4 regions of the Mesorhizobium sp. LNHC209A00 genome follow, and region 2 is predicted to be linked to each of the others. Evidence: riboswitches for the same ligand, from Rfam matches in the RefSeq annotation. Region 2 holds a riboswitch; each other region holds the start of a gene.

Region 1 (3,985 bases), on a different contig from region 2:
ATTTCATGCAGGCCGAATCGCTGCGCATGGCGTGGTCGATGGTTGCCTGGACGGGTGGACCGACGCTCGGCATTTTTCTCTATACGCGCTTCGGCATTTATGCCGCGCATGGCGCGGTGGCGGTGTTCGCCATGGCCTTGCTGGCGCTGTTCTGGACCTATCGGCTGAGCGACAACCAGTCGATCCGCCCGGGCAAGACACGACCGGCCAATCCGCTCGCCAATATCGGCCGCTTCGTCGCGCAGCCGAGGCTCAGGCTGGCCTGGCTGATCGCCTTCGGCCGCTCCTGCTTCTGGACGACCTTCTTCGTCTATGGACCGCTGTTCATGGTCATCACCGGCGAGGGCGAATTGGCTGGCGGCCTGCTGGTCTCGGCCGGCAACGCGCTGCTGTTCATGGCGATCTTCTGGGGCAAGGCGGGAAAGCGCTTCGGCGGCCGCAGGACCATGACATTTGCCTATTTCGCCATGTCGGCGACGTTGCTGGCGGCCGGTGCCGTGGGCGTAACCGTGCCGCTGCTCACCGGCGCCTTCCTGCTGTGCGGCGCCTTCTTCACGATCGCGCTCGACGCGCTGGGTTCGACCGCCTTCATGCGCTCGGTGCGCTCTTATGAGCGCGCGCAGATGGCTGCGGTCTACCGCACCTATCTCGATTTCTCCGAACTGACGCCGCCGCTGGTCTATTCGGTGGTGCTGGCCTTTTTCGGTCTGGGATCGGTGTTCGTCACGCTCGCACTACTGGCCGCGTTTTGCGGCTTCGTGACCTGGCGATATCTGCCGAAGTCGCTGTAGGTATGTCGATATTCAGGTGATGCCGGCCTGCGAACGGCAGGTTTGCGCGCTTCCGGTAATCACGTACCCGAAAGTACGTTCCGTTCCGGTTCTCGACCTCCGCCCTTCTCGGCTTGGCCTGACCTGAATGTCGACAGACCTCATGTCACCGCGGCATGGCGCTCGCGCACCCAATCGTGGAAGCGGTGCAGGTCGTACTCCTCGGGCATCAGCACGCCAGCTGTATGACGCATCGAGCGCAGCCCCTTCTGGTTGACCTCGCAGATCGCCGCGTCCTCCTCCAGCACCTGTGTGCCGAAGGCGACGATGTTGTCGATGTCGGTCTCGGCGAGCGCCTCGGGCGCGAACAGCCATTCTGCGGTCAATTCGGTCTGTTCGGGACCGAGCGGCGTAAGCCGCACAGTCCTGACATAGTCGACATGGCCGACGATGAACATGGACGGCAGGCTGGTGGCATAGGTCTGACCGGCGCTGCGCTCCGCCGGCGTCAAGCTCGGGAAGACCGGCCCGTGCGTCTGCCCATCACGCGACCATGTCTCAGCCCCGGCGCGCAGGCCGCCTGAAAATTCCGGCGCGTCATTGTCGGCGTGGCGGAGCCATTCGGGATCGTCATGCCGGCTCATCAGGCCGCGGCCATAGATCGGCACCAGCCGCGACAGGTCCTTGTGGACGCCCGGGCAGTGCAGGCACTCGTTGAAGTTTTCCCAAAAAATCTTCCAGTTACAGTTCATCACCTTGTGCAGCACATGGCCCGATACCAGCGTTTCCAGCGGCCAGTTGCCGAGATCGCCGGAGGCTGGGTCGAAGGAGGATTGCGCCGAGCCGGCGTCATCTTCCGCCAGATTGACGAAGACGAAGCCCCGCCACACCGAGAGCGCGACGCGATAAAGCGGATGATCGGCCTTGTCGAAGCCGTCAGGCAGCGATTTCGACGGCACGCGCACCAGATCGCCACGCAGCGAATAGGACCAGGCATGATACGGGCAGGTGATCAGCCGCGCCTTCAGCCGGCCCTCGCTTTCCTGGCAAAGCTGCGAGCCGCGATGCCGGCACGTGTTGTGGAAGGCACGCAACTCGCCGGTGTCGTCGCGCAGCACGAGGATTTCCTGCATACCGACGCGGAAGGTGCGGAATGCCAAAGGCTGGGCAAGATCGGCCTCGCGGCAGACGAGCAGCCAGTCCCTGTACCAGATGGCGTCGAGATCGCGCTTATAGTTGTCCTGGTCCCAATAGGCCGATGAGGGCAGCGTCGGCTCGGTTCGAGTCAGGCCGTTATAGGGCTCGCGCTCGCTGGCATTGGGCTGCATGGCTGGCTTCCCGTGAGGGTGCCAGCCGACACCCGGCCATGAAGTTTGTCAATCGGGACGGGGTGAGGGCAGCTTCGCCGATACGACGCTCCTGCGCTGGCGGTTGTCGGAATTTGGTTTGCCGGGCGCGGCGAATTTCCCTATAGTCGCCGATGTCGTCGGTTCCTTTTTGGAGCCAAGAGGGAATGCGGTGCGGGGAGGAATTCCTGCCCAATGCCGTGGCTGCCCCCGCAACTGTGTGCGGTAGTCCTCTCCATATGCCACTGAAGATTTTTCTTCGGGAAGGTGGGGAAGGGCGCTTATCCGCGAGCCAGGAGACCTGCCGGCGACAGGAAACTGACTTCGATGCCCTCGGGTGGAGGGCGAAAGGACAAGACATGACTACCGCTTCCGTCTCCCTCGGCGCCTCCGTCTCCTCGCAGTCGCGTTTCATGCAGCTCGCGCTCGCGGCGCTGCTCGGCATCTTCGTCGTCGGCTTTGTCGGCTTCTCGCATATCGATGCGGTCCACAATGCTGCCCACGACTATCGCCACTCGATGGCGTTTCCCTGCCACTAACGAGGATCCGACATCATGAATCTGTTTCGCAACGTCGTGTTCGTCGCGGCGATCGCGGGGCTTGTGGCCGGTGTCGTTCTCGCCTGCATGCAGGCCTATGCCACCGTGCCGCTGATCCTCAAGGCCGAAGTCTACGAAAAGGCCGGCGGCGGCCACCACCATGATCACACGGCCGCACCAGCGGCGACCAATGACGCGATGAGCACGGTGGCGCCCGCTGGGAATGCCACGAGCTCTGCCGCGCCCGCGGGCACCGATGCCATGGCACCGGCGGAGGAAGACGAAGGCTGGGCGCCGGCCGACGGTTTCGAGCGTTTCGCCTTTAGCGTGGTTGCCAATATCGTCACCGGCATCGGCTTCGCGCTGGTCCTGGTCGCGGTTTCCGAGTTCTTCGGTGGCGTCGGCAACTGGCGCCAGGGCGTGTTCTGGGGCTTGGCCGGCTTTGCCGTGTTCACACTGGCACCGGGCCTCGGACTGCAGCCGGAACTGCCGGCAATGCCGGCGGCCGATCTTCTGCCGCGCCAGATCTGGTGGACGGCAACGGCGGCCGCGACCGCGATCGGCCTAGGCCTGATCGTGTTTCGCAGATCGTTGCCATTGACCATCCTCGCCGTCTTGCTGATCGTCGCGCCGCATGTCGTCGGCGCGCCGCAGCCCGACAGTTTCGAGACGCCGATCCCGGAAGGCCTGCACCATCAGTTCGTGGTGGCGGTGACGGTGACCAATCTGGTCTTCTGGCTGGTGCTGGGCGCGATCGTGGGCGTGGTGCGCCGGCGCTTCACCGGCACGGCGACCAGCATGCGCGACAGTTTTGCCTGATCGCGGCAGGCTGACCTTCATCATCGGTGGTGCGCGCTCCGGCAAGAGCGCGCACGCCGAAACCCTGGTGACGGCATTGGCCTCGCCATGGGCCTATATCGCCACGGCGCAAGCTTATGACAACGAGATGCGCGAGCGCATCGCGCTGCACCGCTGGCGGCGCGGTGAGGGCTGGTCGACCATCGATGCGCCACTCGACCTCGCCGAAGCGCTGGAGGCGTCGCCGGACGGTCAGCCGGTGCTTGTCGACTGTCTGACGCTGTGGCTGACCAATCACATGCTGGCCGATCACGACGTCGATGCCGCGTGCCGACGGCTGGCGGACGTGCTGTCTCGGCCGCGCGGACCGTGGTTCGTGGTGACGAACGAGGTCGGGCAGGGCATCGTGCCCGACAACGCGTTGGCGCGCCGGTTTCGCGATGACGCCGGCCGACTTAACCAGCGGGTCGCGGCAGTGGCCGACACGGTGCTGCTCATGGTGGCGGGGCTCCCGCTCAAGGTGAAGTGAAAT
Region 2 (3,985 bases):
CCGCTCGTAAATCCGGATAGACTGGTCGAGCGGCACGTCGCCCCGCTCCAGATCATCGACGATCTTCTCCAGTGCGTCGAGCGCCTGTTCAAAGCTCATCGCCTTGACGTCTTCGTTGATCTCACCGGTCATCATTCATCCTTTCATCAGTCGCCCGACATGGGCGGCGACCGAAAATGCCAATCCCTGCAGATCGTAGCCGCCCTCGAGCAGGCTGACGAGCCGGTTGCCGCCGTGGATTGCGGCGCGCTGCATCAGCTGGCCGGTCGCCCAGTCGAAATCGTCCTCGGTCAGATTGATTTCCGCCAGCGGGTCGCGATGGTGCGCATCGAAGCCGGCCGAAATGACAATCAGATCCGGCGCGAAATTGTCGAGTGCCGGCAGCACGCGCGACAGGAACGCATCACGAAACACCTCGCTGCCGGTCCGAGGCGCCAGCGGCGCATTGACGATGTTGCCGGCGCCGGTCTCGCTCTTCGCGCCCGTGCCGGGATAAAGGGGCATCTGGTGCGTCGAGCAATAAAGCACCGAGGGATCGTCCCAAAAAATATCCTGCGTGCCATTGCCGTGATGCACGTCCCAGTCGACGACGGCGACGCGCTCGGCGCCGTGCTTCTTCTGCGCGTAGCGGGCCGCGATTGCCGCCGTGTTGAAGAAGCAGAAGCCCATGGCAGTGGTCTTTTCGGCATGGTGGCCGGGCGGACGGGCGGCGACGAAGACATTGTCGGCGCGGCCCGCAAAGACGTCGTCGACGGCGGCATTGGCGGCACCGATCGCCGTAATCACCGCCTGCCAGCTTTTCGGGCTGGCGGTGGTGTCTGCGTCGATGCGGGCAATGCCTTCGTCGGGGATGGCGGCGCGGACACGCGCGACGAAATCGGCGGGATGCGCGTAGAGGATGGTCGCTTCGTCGCCTTGCGGTGCCTCGACGCGGTCAAGCGCGGCAAAAGCTTCGTCGTCGAGCACGCGCTCGATGGCGCGCAGGCGGTCGGGCCGCTCGGGGTGACCGGGCGGGGTGATGTGTTCGAGAAAGATCGGGTGCGTGTAGAGACGAGTTGCCATGCCCCCTATCTAGTGCCCCGGCGCCGTGATGGCCATGCGTTGCGGCTTGATCGCTGGGGAAAATCGAACCTGCGTCCATTCATGTCGCTGCGGGCATTGGCGTCGTCGGCCCTTCGGAGTAAGACTGCCGCTACTGCCTGGTGCCTGCTGGTCTGTTTGTTTTAGCCGCATTCCGCGACGCCAAGTGTTTCCACTTGGCTACAAATGCTCTGGCGGGAGAATCGGGAACACGGTTGAACTCCGTGGCGTGCCCAACGCTGTGAGGGGGACCGCGCCGGTAGATGCCACTGTCGATGACGGGAAGGCACCGGACGCGGGTTGATCCCGAGCCAGAAGACCGGCCTGGCAGGCATCGTCATCCGCATGGTCAGGCGGATGGCATCGATTGCAATCGCAAGGGGACACGCGATGCGGGAAGCCATGACCGCTCAAATGGGCGATGGATTTGACCAGAGTGCGCGCGACGCGGTTTACCGTGCCATGTTTACGCGGCGCGACGTCCGCAGCCATTTTACATCGGAGGCGATCGACGACGAGGTGCTGGCGCGGCTGCTGCTTGCCGCCCACCACGCGCCATCGGTCGGCTTCATGCAACCCTGGAACTTCATCGTCATCCGCGATGCCGCGCGGCGGGCGGAGGTGCGCGACCTGTTCCTGGCCGCGCGAGAACGGGAACTGCCTGAAATAGAGGCAGAACGGCAGGCGCTCTACCGCAAGCTCAAGCTCGAAGGCATTTGCGAAAGCGCGCTAAACATCTGCATCACCTGCGACCGCGAGCGCTCGAAAGGCTCGCCATTGGGGCGGTGGCACAATCCGGAGATGGATCTCTACAGCACGGTCTGCGCGGTGCAGAATTTCTGGCTGGCCGCGCGTGCCGAGGGCGTTGGGGTCGGCTGGGTCAGCATCATCGAGGCGCAAGCGCTGAAAAGCCTGCTGGCGATTCCCGATCACGTGACGCCGATCGCCTATCTCTGCGTCGGCCGCGTTTCCGAGTTCGCACCGAAGCCGGACCTCGAAACGCATGGCTGGGGCCGGCGGCTGCCGCTGCCCGAGCTGATCATGAGCGAGACTTTTCGCGGGCAAGGCGAAGCGCCGCTCAAATCAGCAGTGGCGCGCCTCGGCACCGTCGCCGGTGCGCCCGCGAGCCCGGCCGATCAGCTCGTCGCGCCGGCCGTGCCCCAGCGCGAACCGCCGAAAGTGGAGAGCGCCTTGTCCTTGAGTTCCCTGAACTTCGACGAAGCTTCGGCCAGCCTGGCGTCCCAGGCGGCATCGGGCACCTGACCCTCGATGGTCTTAAAATAGACCTGCATCAGGCAGGCAATGGCGAAGGGCTCGATGAAGGCCGCCTTGAAAGCCCAGGCAAAGACGATTGCCAGCACGAAAGCCCAGCCGGCGAGCTGCCCGGGCATGACGTAAAGAATAGCGGCTGCCGGAGCGAGCATCAGCAGGAAAATCACGAACGACACGGCCCACATGATGACCGCCAGCCAGACGGCGTTCTTGACCATGGTCTTACCGTTCTGGGCGTAGAGCACGACGCCTTGGCGCGCGGTTTCGAACGGCGAGGACGAATTGATGCGGATGTTGTAGCCAAGAATGATCTCGTCGACATAGGTCAGCGACAGGCGAATCACAGTGTTGAGGAACGAAACCAGTCCGCTCAGCCCAGGAATAGGCAGGAAGGCCGCGATGCCGCCGAGCAGGCCGGTGATGGCGCGGATGGCGCCCTTGACCAATTGGTCGACAACAAAAAGGATGTTGGCCTCGGCAAAACGCTCGGTCACGATCTCTTTTGCGTAGGCGATCTGGTTCTGGCCGTCGGGAACATCATGGCCGTCGATCAGATGCACCATGACGGCTATATGGCCCGCTTTGACGACGTAGAGGATGTATTCGCGGATCCAGTAGACGGCGATCGAGACGATGCCGAAACCGACCACGCCGCCCCACATCGCAAAAGACAATGGTCCGTCGGGATCGGTGGAAATATGGCCGACGCCATAGCCGACGGATGCGCCGGTGCCGGTTGCCATGATGTAGGCCAGCGTGATGCCGAAATAGACGATCATGCGAAAGACAATGAAAGGCCAGGTCCGCATCATGATGGACACCGACCTGCCGATACCGAAATCCCACATGCCCGAATCTCCCCTCAGAGATGGCTGCCGAGGATGCGCTCAAACCGGCTATTGTCAATTGCAGGTGGTGGCGGGACTGCCATGGAGGTTCATCTTGAAAGCGCTTCCGGTTTTTTCAGCAGGCCTTCGAGCAATTGCTTGAACGCGGCCACCACCATTTTCGAGGTCGCTTCGGGATCTGGCGAATTGGCGATCCGCTGCGCAGCCTGGCTGCTCGCCCCATTGATCAGCCGCGCTGCCGACTCCGGATCGACGCCGGGGACGACCACCCCCTCCCCTTGCAGCGCGGTCAGATGATCGGTCATTGAACCGACGCAGGCATTGGCATTCGACCACTGTGCCGGATCGCCCAGCACAGCCGGACCATCCCGGAACATGATGCGCTGGATTTCCGGCTCCAGCGCCATTTCGATATAGGTAGTGCATTCGTCGACGAAATGCTGCCAGCGGGTCGGCGCCCGCGACGCGACCTCATTCACCCGGGCCGCCATTTCCGCGTCGATTTCGGCGATAACCGCCTCAAGCAGCCCCTTCTTGTCGCCGAAGTGATGATAGAGGGCGCCGCGCGTCAGCCCGGCCGACGCGGTGAAATCATCCATCGACGCTTCGGCATAGCCGATGGTGCCGAAAGCCTGGCGCGCCGCGGCAATCAGCTTGGCGCGTGTCTCGGCAATCATCTCCTTGCGCGGTCGATGCATGCTTCTGGCCTTATCTACATACGCGTCGTATGCCAATTGACATACGCGGCGTATGCTCTATTTAACACTTATACGTCTCGTATGTAA
Region 3 (3,985 bases), on a different contig from region 2:
TGCCACCTCGCCCGTCGTCTGCGCGAATCAACTGGGGAAGCGGACAGACGCGCAGCACCATATATTGTCGCCGCCTGAGCGAACGTGCCAAGCAGTCTACTTTGAGAAACGACGTGTGTACGATTTGTTCGAGGCGCGGGGCCTGTATGTTCCCAAGGACCAATACTATAGCGTAGTGTCACATTCATATTTCTGCGGGATGAGGACACGTGCCGAAGGAAAATCGCACATTTTCGCCGAGTGGCTTATTTCCAAGAGTGTGATCGGTTTGGCATATTCCCGGCCGACATCCGCCAGCCGGCAACTCCCCACACGGTGAGGAAGAGAAGCCTCACGCCTGCACTTTCTGCCGGAGCGCGCGTGCTGCCGCGACCATGTTAATGAGGGCAGGGCGGACCTCCTCCCATTTGCGTGTTTTGAGGCCACAGTCCGGGTTTATCCACAGTTGGCCGTCGGACAGTCGCTCCCGGGCAAGCATGACTAAGTCCGAAATCTCGCCGACTTCCGGGACGCGTGGTGAGTGAATGTCATAGACGCCGGGACCGATCTCGTTCGGATATTTGGAGCTCGTGAAGGCGTCCAGCAGTTCCATCTTCGAGCGCGACGTCTCAATCGAAATGACATCCGCATCCATTCCAGCGATCGCGTCGATGATCTCGTTGAACTCCGAATAGCACATGTGGGTATGGATTTGAGTCGCGTCCTTTACACCCGTTGAAGCGATCCGGAAGCATTCGACAGCCCAGTCGAGATAGACTTTCCAGTCAGACTGGCGCAGTGGCAATCCTTCGCGAAACGCGGCCTCATCGATCTGCACCATCCTTGCGCCCGACCTTTCGAGATCCCTCACTTCGTCGCGGATGGCGAGCGCGATCTGGCGGCAGGCTTCGGAGCGGGGTACGTCGTCGCGAACAAAAGACCAGTTGAGAATGGTGACTGGGCCTGTGAGCATTCCCTTCACGGGCTTTTCCGTAAGCGACTGGGCGAATTGCCACCAGAGCACTGTCATCGGATTGCGCCTCGATACGTCGCCGAAAATGATGGGGGGACGCACGTAGCGCGACCCATAGCTTTGTACCCAGGCATGCTGGGTGAAGGCGAAGCCAGACAGCTGCTCGCCGAAATGCTGTACCATGTCGTTTCGCTCGAACTCACCGTGCACCAGCACGTCCAGCCCGATCTCTTCCTGCCAGCGAATTGCAGCCTCGATCTCCTTCTTCAGGAACGTCTCGTAGTCGACATAGCTCAGCTGGCCCTTCGCATGAGCGGCCCGCGCCTTGCGTACCTGCGGCGTCTGCGGGAAGGACCCGATGGTCGTCGTCGGGAACGGCGGCAGCCCGAGTGAGCCGGCTTGGACTCTGGAGCGCTCGGCAAAAGCGCTCTCTCGTCGCTTCGCGCTGTCGTCAATGCTAGCGATCCGCCCCTGAACAAGCGGGTCATGGATCCTCGTGGATGTCACGCGCGTGGCGGCAGCCTCGGCAGACGCTTTCAACGAGCCAGCCACCGCATCTCTGCCTTGGGACAGGGCCCGGGCCAGCAACACCAATTCGTCGGTCTTCTGGGCCGCGAAGGCGAGCCACGAGCTGATGTCGGCGTCGAGTTCCGTCTCCATGCGCAGGTCGATCGGCACATGCAGCATCGAGCAAGAAGGCGCGATCTCGACGCGGTCCAAGGGCCAGCCGGCGACGATCGGTTTGATGCGGTCGAGAATGGCGGGCAGGTTCGCACGCCAGACGTTGCGGCCATCGATCAAGCCAAGCGAGAGCACCAGATCCTTCGGAGCGAGCCGACCCACCGTTTCCAGCTGCTCGGGAGCGCGCACGAGATCAATATGCAGCCCGGCCAGGGGCAGAGAAACCGCGGTTTCGAGATTGTCTCCCAGATGCCCGAAATATGTAGCCAGCATGATCTTCAGCTCGGGCGCGGCTTTCGACAGCTGGCCATAGGCGAACTCGAACGCAGCTCGTTCGTTGGAGTTCAGATCGAGGACAAGCGCTGGCTCATCGATCTGCACCCAGTCGGCTCCCGACAGCTTCAGCCTCTGCAGGAGTTGCTCGTAAACAGGCAGCAGCCGCGGTAGGAGCGCGATAGGATCGAACCCTTCGGCAGGCGATTTCGCCAGCTTGAGGAAGGTGATGGGTCCAAGGATGACTGGGCGTGTGTGAATGCCGAGAGCTTGGGCCTCGAGGAAGTAATCGACGGGTCTTGTCGACGAGAGGGCGAACGTCTGATCATCATCAAGTTCCGGCACAATGTAGTGGTAGTTTGTGTCAAACCACTTGGTCATTTCCATCGCGGTTACACCGGGCCCATGAGCCGCCTCCTGGTGACCAGCGTGTGCACAATCCTCCTTCTGACCCTGGTTGCCGCGCGCCATTGCGAAGTAGATGTCAAGTGGGACCTCGCCGCTATTCCAGCCGTAACGGGAGGGAATGGCGCCGACCATGGCTGCGGTGTCGAGCACATGGTCGTAAAGCGAGAAGTCGTTTGACGGGATTTTCGACACGCCGCGATTGCGCTGCTCTTCCCAGCTAGCGGCACGGAGCGCCTTCGACGTCGCAAGAAGGTCGCCAGCGGACGATGTTCCGGACCAGTAGCTTTCAAGCGCGAATTTCAGTTCTCGCCGACGACCGAAGCGCGGCACGCCGAGCGTTGCTACAGGAATTTGCTGAGAGTCAGTCATGTCATACCCCGATGGTTGGGGCGTCGATGACAAGGAAGGCGCTAGCAGGCCGGCACGAACGCCGGCTTGCAGCGGCCACCGAGACACCCCGCCCGTGGACGTAATTCGCCGTGGCAGGTCTCCTGGCTCGCGGGGTCATAGCCTCTACCGGTCTTCCCGAGGGTATTCGCCTCAGTGACATGAGTTGGTTTGGCTCGCCGCTAACAGTTGCGGGGGCAGCGCCGGCATCGCACCGGCTTCCCTCTTAGCTCCGTTGCGGCAGCGCCGCACGCGAGAACCACGACACGCAGACAATCACAGCAGTCCGCTCTTTTGTCAATGACGCATAACGAAATGTTTATGTCGTTATGTGATCGCGCTTTTTCGCTTGTCTAACATTGTGAAATATTCAGTCTCCCATTGGCGGCGCTGCTCCGCCGCCACCATTGTCCAACTGGCGGATTCGTGTCGGGCTGCGACGCAGCTTGGGTGAACGACCTGTTCTCATAGATTATTGGCATCCACTCGTCCGTGCTTGGCAGAACAACAAGCCGAAGTTGGCCCGTCCCGTCCTGTAATGAGATTGACGAGGATGAAGCCCAGCTGCCAGTTCCGCTGGTCCCAGACCAATGCGAACCAGTCTGCCCGCATTCGGCATCCTTCGCTGCTACGCGGGACGTGATCGCAAGTTCAAGTGCTCCGACGGTCGCCGCGAGTTCTCCGTTACCTCAGGAACCTTATTGGCCTTCCACATCGAATGGCTGTCGATATGAGCGAGGTTTGACACAGTTCGGCCACTGCGATGATCGTCTCAGCAGGGCAGCTGGTTAGTTGCTCGCCCACTACAGCAACCCAGCCCGTTCCGCCTCGCGGCGCAAATTCTCCCTCGGCCTTGGGCCGATCTGCTGGATCACCAGGCCGGACACCAGCGAGCCAAGGTCGCCGCAGGTCTTGAGGTTGCGTCCCTGCGTGTAGCCATGCAGGAAACCGGCGGCATAGAGGTCGCCGGCGCCGGTGGTGTCGACCAACTCGCGGATCGTCGTCGCCTGGATGGTGACGGTCTCGTGGCCGCGCACGATAACCGAGCCTTTTTCCGAGCGTGTGACGGCGGCGATCTTGCAGTCCTTGCGGATCTGCGCCACCGCTTCGTCGAAGGACGAGGTCTGGTAGAGCGACTTGATCTCATGGCTGTTGGCAAAGACGATGTCGACCGTGCCCGAGCGCATCAGTTCGAGGAACTCGTCGCGGTAGCGGTCGACGCAGAACGAATCCGACAAGGTCATCGATACTTCGCGACCGGCCGCGTGCGCCAGTTTCGCCGTC
Region 4 (3,985 bases), on a different contig from region 2:
AGTTTTTCAGGATCGGGGTTGCGATACGCCACCAGGAACGGGGCCGCCAGTAGCGCCAGGCCGACGACCAGTGCCACGCCGATAAACAGGACGATGGGCAGGTACGAACTGAGAAGTGCGTTCATGCAGCGGCTTTCCGTTGGCGCCAATCCACTTTGACTACAGCACCGAACCTTAATGCGGAAGCGTGACAGATTAACCGCTGAACCGTTTTAAGGGGCCTATGCTGCAACGCGGCGAGGGTTAGCGCAGCACTTCCAGCGAAGCAAGTCAAACCTTGTTCAAAACTCCGCGCTGGACGGCATTCCGGGAGAAACTGGTCCCATCCGCTCCTGTTTGATTTCCTTCGCTTTAAACTCCACTTTTCTCTCCTGACACGGTTGCCGCCAAAACCCTGCTAGCATGGATGGGAATCACGCCCAGCAATGTGCCAGACAGGTCCATCAGAGACGCATCCGCATGAAGGAAAAGATCTCGCTTGCCGCCGCCCGGCGCATCGCGCTCGCCGCCCAGGGATTTCTCGATCCCCGCCCGGCCGGCACGCCGGACCGTCGCCATTTCGCCCGCGTTCTGTCCCGCACCGGCCTGTTGCAGATCGATTCCGTCAGTGCCGTGGTGCGCGCTCATTACATGCCGCTCTATTCGCGTCTCGGCCCCTATCCCCTCGCTTTGCTCGACAACGCCGCCGTGACGCGCAAGCGCACCGTCTTCGAATATTGGGCGCATGAAGCCTCGTTCCTGCCCGTCGAGACCTACCCGCTGATGCGCTGGCGCATGCAGCGCGCCGAGCAAGGCGATGAAATGTATCCGGGACTGGCCAAATGGGGCCGCGAGCACGCCGCCTATATAGAAGAGATCTACCGCGAGGTCGTCGCGCGCGGGCCGATCGCCGCTTCGGCGCTCGAAGGCCAGAAAGGCTCCGGCGGCTGGTGGGGTTGGAGCCACGCCAAGCACGCCTTCGAGTGGCTGTTCTGGGCCGGGCGCATTACCACCGCGCACCGACGCGGCTTCGAGCGCTTCTACGACCTCCCGGAGCGCGTGCTGCCGCAGCCGATCCTCGATCTGCCGGTACCGACGCCTGAGGACGCGCATCGCGAATTGCTGCGCATTTCCGCCCGTGCCCATGGCGTGGCGACTTCAGGCGACCTGCGCGACTATTTTCGACTCTCGCCGGCCGACATGAAAGGCCGGCTGGAGGAACTGGTCGAACTCGGCGACTTGCTGCCGGTCCGTGTCGAGGGCTGGGAAAAGCCGGCTTACCTTCACAAGGACGCCCGTATGCCGCGCAAGATCGAGGCCCGCGCCCTGCTGGCGCCGTTCGATCCGGTCGTCTTCGAGCGCTCGCGCTCAGAGCGGCTGTTCGACTTCCATTACCGCATCGAAATCTACACGCCGGCCGACAAGCGGCAATATGGCTACTATGTCCTGCCTTTCCTGCTCGGCGACAGGATTGTGGCGCGCATCGACCTCAAGGCCGACCGGCCGGCCAGTGTCCTGCGCGTCCATGCCGCCTACCCCGAGCCCGACGCACCGCCCGAAACCGCCGCCCAGCTCTTCGAGGAATTGAAGCAGATGCAGGGCTGGCTTGGCCTTGAGCGCATGGAAATAACCCCTGTCGGCGATCTCGGCCCGGCGCTGTCCGACATCGCGGTGTCGTAAGCTCGCGTTGACACCGCTGCCTGCAAGAGCCTAAATCCCATCCAGACGGTCTCCTCTCGGCAAAGGGAGGAGCCAAGAGGGAATGCGGTGCGGGATTGAAAATCCCAAATCCGCGGCTGTCCCCGCAACTGTGAGCGAAGAGCCAAGGCCGAAAGCCACTGGGATTGTCCCGGGAAGGCGGCTACCAAGGCGATGACCCGCGAGCCAGGAGACCTGCCGTCTGGAATGCAATAATCCGATCGCCTGGCGGGTTTTCCGGGCAAGGAGCCTGATTTGGATCGCGACAGCAGCTTTTCGGCTGAAACAACCGACATTTCGTCCGGCGGGGATGATTCCCTGGCCGGCATCACGGTCATTGTCTGCGCTTCCTGTCGCGACGAGACCGGCTCCGACGCCCGTCCCCGGGCCGGCGAACTTTTGGCTGAAGATACGCGCCAAGCCGCCTTGGCCGAGAAGATTCGCGTCCGCACGGTCGAATGCCTCGGCAATTGCAAGCGCCGGCTTAGCGCCGCGATCCTGCGCGACGGCTGCTGGAGCTATGTGTTCGGCGATCTGACCACGACCAGCGGCGCCGATCTCGTCACCGGCGCGAAACTCTTCGCCACCTCGAGCGACGGCCTCATTCCCTGGCGGGGCAGGCCCGATAGCCTCAAGCGCGGCCTCGTTGCCCGCATTCCACCCCTCGACATGCTGAAAGACTGATCATGACAACATCTCTGTCTCGCGTTCCCTGCACCGTCGTCACCGGCTTCCTCGGCGCCGGCAAGACGACGCTGGTCCGCCATCTCCTGGAAAACGCGGGCGGCAAGCGGATTGCCATCATCGTCAACGAGTTCGGCGACATCGGCATCGACGGCGAGATCCTCAAGGGCTGCGGCATCGACACCTGCCCAGAGGAAAACATCGTCGAACTGGCCAATGGCTGCATCTGCTGCACCGTGGCCGACGATTTCGTGCCGGCCCTCGACAAGATCCTGTCGCTGACGCCGAAGGTCGACCATATCCTGATCGAAACCTCGGGCCTCGCTCTGCCCAAGCCTCTGGTCCAAGCCTTCCAGTGGCCGACGGTGAAGAGCCGCGTGACCGTCGATGGCGTCATCGCCGTGGTCGACGGCCCCGCACTGGCGGAAGGCCGCGTCGCCAACGACATGGACGCCCTGCAGGCGCAGCGCGCGCAGGACGAGAGCCTCGACCATGACGATCCGGTCGAGGAAGTGTTCGAGGATCAGATCGCCTGCGCCGACCTGATCATCCTGTCGAAGAGCGACCTGATGGACGCCGCCGGCTCGGCTCGCGCCAAGGCCATCGTCAACGAACACTCCGCCCGCGCCGTGAAGATCGTGCCGACGTCCCATGGCAAGGTCGATCCCTCGGTGCTGCTCGGGCTCGGTCTCGCCGTCGAGGACGACATCGAGAACCGCAAGTCCCACCATGACGGCGCATTCGATCACGAGCATGACGACTTCGACACGTTCATCGTCGACATTCCCTCGATCGCCAATCCCGACGAGTTGGCAAAGCGCGTCGCCGCCGCCGCCGAACAGGAAAACGTGCTGCGCGTGAAAGGCTTCGTCGAGGTCGGCGGCAAGCCGATGCGGCTCCTGCTGCAGGCCGTCGGCCCGCGGGTCAATCATTACTACGACCGTGCCTGGACCGCCGGGGACGACCGCCGATCGCGCCTCGTCGTCATCGGCCCCAAGGGGCTGAACCGTCCTGCGATCGAACGTATCCTCGCCGGCTGATTTCCAGGCCGGGCCGCGATGCACATCCTCACGACGACCTCCGCCTCGCTCGACGACCTCGCCGAGCCTGTCGATCTCAGGCAGGCGCCGGCGGACATCGTGGCCCTATCCTTCACCGACAGCGATCTCGCCGGACTGGCTGCGGCGTGGAAGGCGGATGCCGGTCGCCTGCCCTCGATGCGGCTGGCCGCACTGCGCGACCTGCGCCATCCCATGTCCGTCGACCTCTGGATCGACACCGTCGCCCGCCACGCCAAAATCATCCTGGTGCGCATCCTCGGCGGCTACGAGTGGTGGCGCTATGGCTGCGACCAACTGGCGGTGATTGCCCGCGAACGCGGCATCAAACTGGCGCTGCTTCCCGGCGAAAGCCACGACGAGGATCTCAGGCTGGTCGAAGCCTCGACGCTGCCGCGTGCCGAACTGGACGGCCTGCTCGGCTATTTCCGCGAGGGCGGCCCGGCCAATATGAGCGCGCTGGTGCACAAGCTGGCAGGCCTGGCCGGACAGGATACGCCCGTCGCCAACCCGGTCAGCGTGCCGAAGGCCGGGTACTATCAGGCTGGATTGGGGGTCTCGGAGGA

Evidence for each region. Region 2 has a riboswitch for cobalamin ahead of bluB (5,6-dimethylbenzimidazole synthase). Riboswitches for the same ligand answer to the same signal wherever they lie in the genome.
Region 1: it holds a riboswitch for cobalamin, as region 2 does, so the genes downstream of both, X739_RS164180 (CbtB domain-containing protein) here and bluB (5,6-dimethylbenzimidazole synthase) in region 2, are expected to answer to the same signal.
Region 3: it holds a riboswitch for cobalamin, as region 2 does, so the genes downstream of both, metE (5-methyltetrahydropteroyltriglutamate--homocysteine S-methyltransferase) here and bluB (5,6-dimethylbenzimidazole synthase) in region 2, are expected to answer to the same signal.
Region 4: it holds a riboswitch for cobalamin, as region 2 does, so the genes downstream of both, X739_RS163890 (DUF1636 family protein) here and bluB (5,6-dimethylbenzimidazole synthase) in region 2, are expected to answer to the same signal.

Annotation. Positions count from the first base shown of each region.
Region 1 is NZ_AYWT01000001.1:334,946-338,930, reverse strand. It holds gene X739_RS164170 (MFS transporter) at 1-791, shown strand, start outside; gene X739_RS164175 (aromatic ring-hydroxylating dioxygenase subunit alpha) at 932-2,098, opposite strand; cobalamin riboswitch at 2,241-2,440, shown strand; gene X739_RS164180 (CbtB domain-containing protein) at 2,476-2,655, shown strand; gene X739_RS164185 (CbtA family protein) at 2,671-3,474, shown strand; gene cobU (bifunctional adenosylcobinamide kinase/adenosylcobinamide-phosphate guanylyltransferase) at 3,467-3,982, shown strand; gene cobO (cob(I)yrinic acid a,c-diamide adenosyltransferase) at 3,984-3,985, shown strand, end outside.
Region 2 is NZ_AYWT01000004.1:75,369-79,353, forward strand. It holds gene X739_RS153810 (exodeoxyribonuclease VII small subunit) at 1-132, opposite strand, end outside; gene X739_RS153805 (histone deacetylase family protein) at 136-1,062, opposite strand; cobalamin riboswitch at 1,241-1,423, shown strand; partial or broken gene bluB (5,6-dimethylbenzimidazole synthase) at 1,495-2,100, shown strand; gene X739_RS153800 (hypothetical protein) at 2,217-3,200, opposite strand; gene X739_RS153795 (TetR/AcrR family transcriptional regulator) at 3,290-3,898, opposite strand.
Region 3 is NZ_AYWT01000033.1:7,631-11,615, forward strand. It holds gene metE (5-methyltetrahydropteroyltriglutamate--homocysteine S-methyltransferase) at 332-2,683, opposite strand; cobalamin riboswitch at 2,778-2,980, opposite strand; partial or broken gene X739_RS0136195 (adenosine kinase) at 3,505-3,984, opposite strand.
Region 4 is NZ_AYWT01000001.1:401,610-405,594, forward strand. It holds gene X739_RS163900 (NADH-quinone oxidoreductase subunit A) at 1-125, opposite strand, end outside; gene X739_RS163895 (winged helix-turn-helix domain-containing protein) at 460-1,659, shown strand; cobalamin riboswitch at 1,689-1,895, shown strand; gene X739_RS163890 (DUF1636 family protein) at 1,933-2,361, shown strand; gene cobW (cobalamin biosynthesis protein CobW) at 2,364-3,401, shown strand; gene cobN (cobaltochelatase subunit CobN) at 3,420-3,985, shown strand, end outside.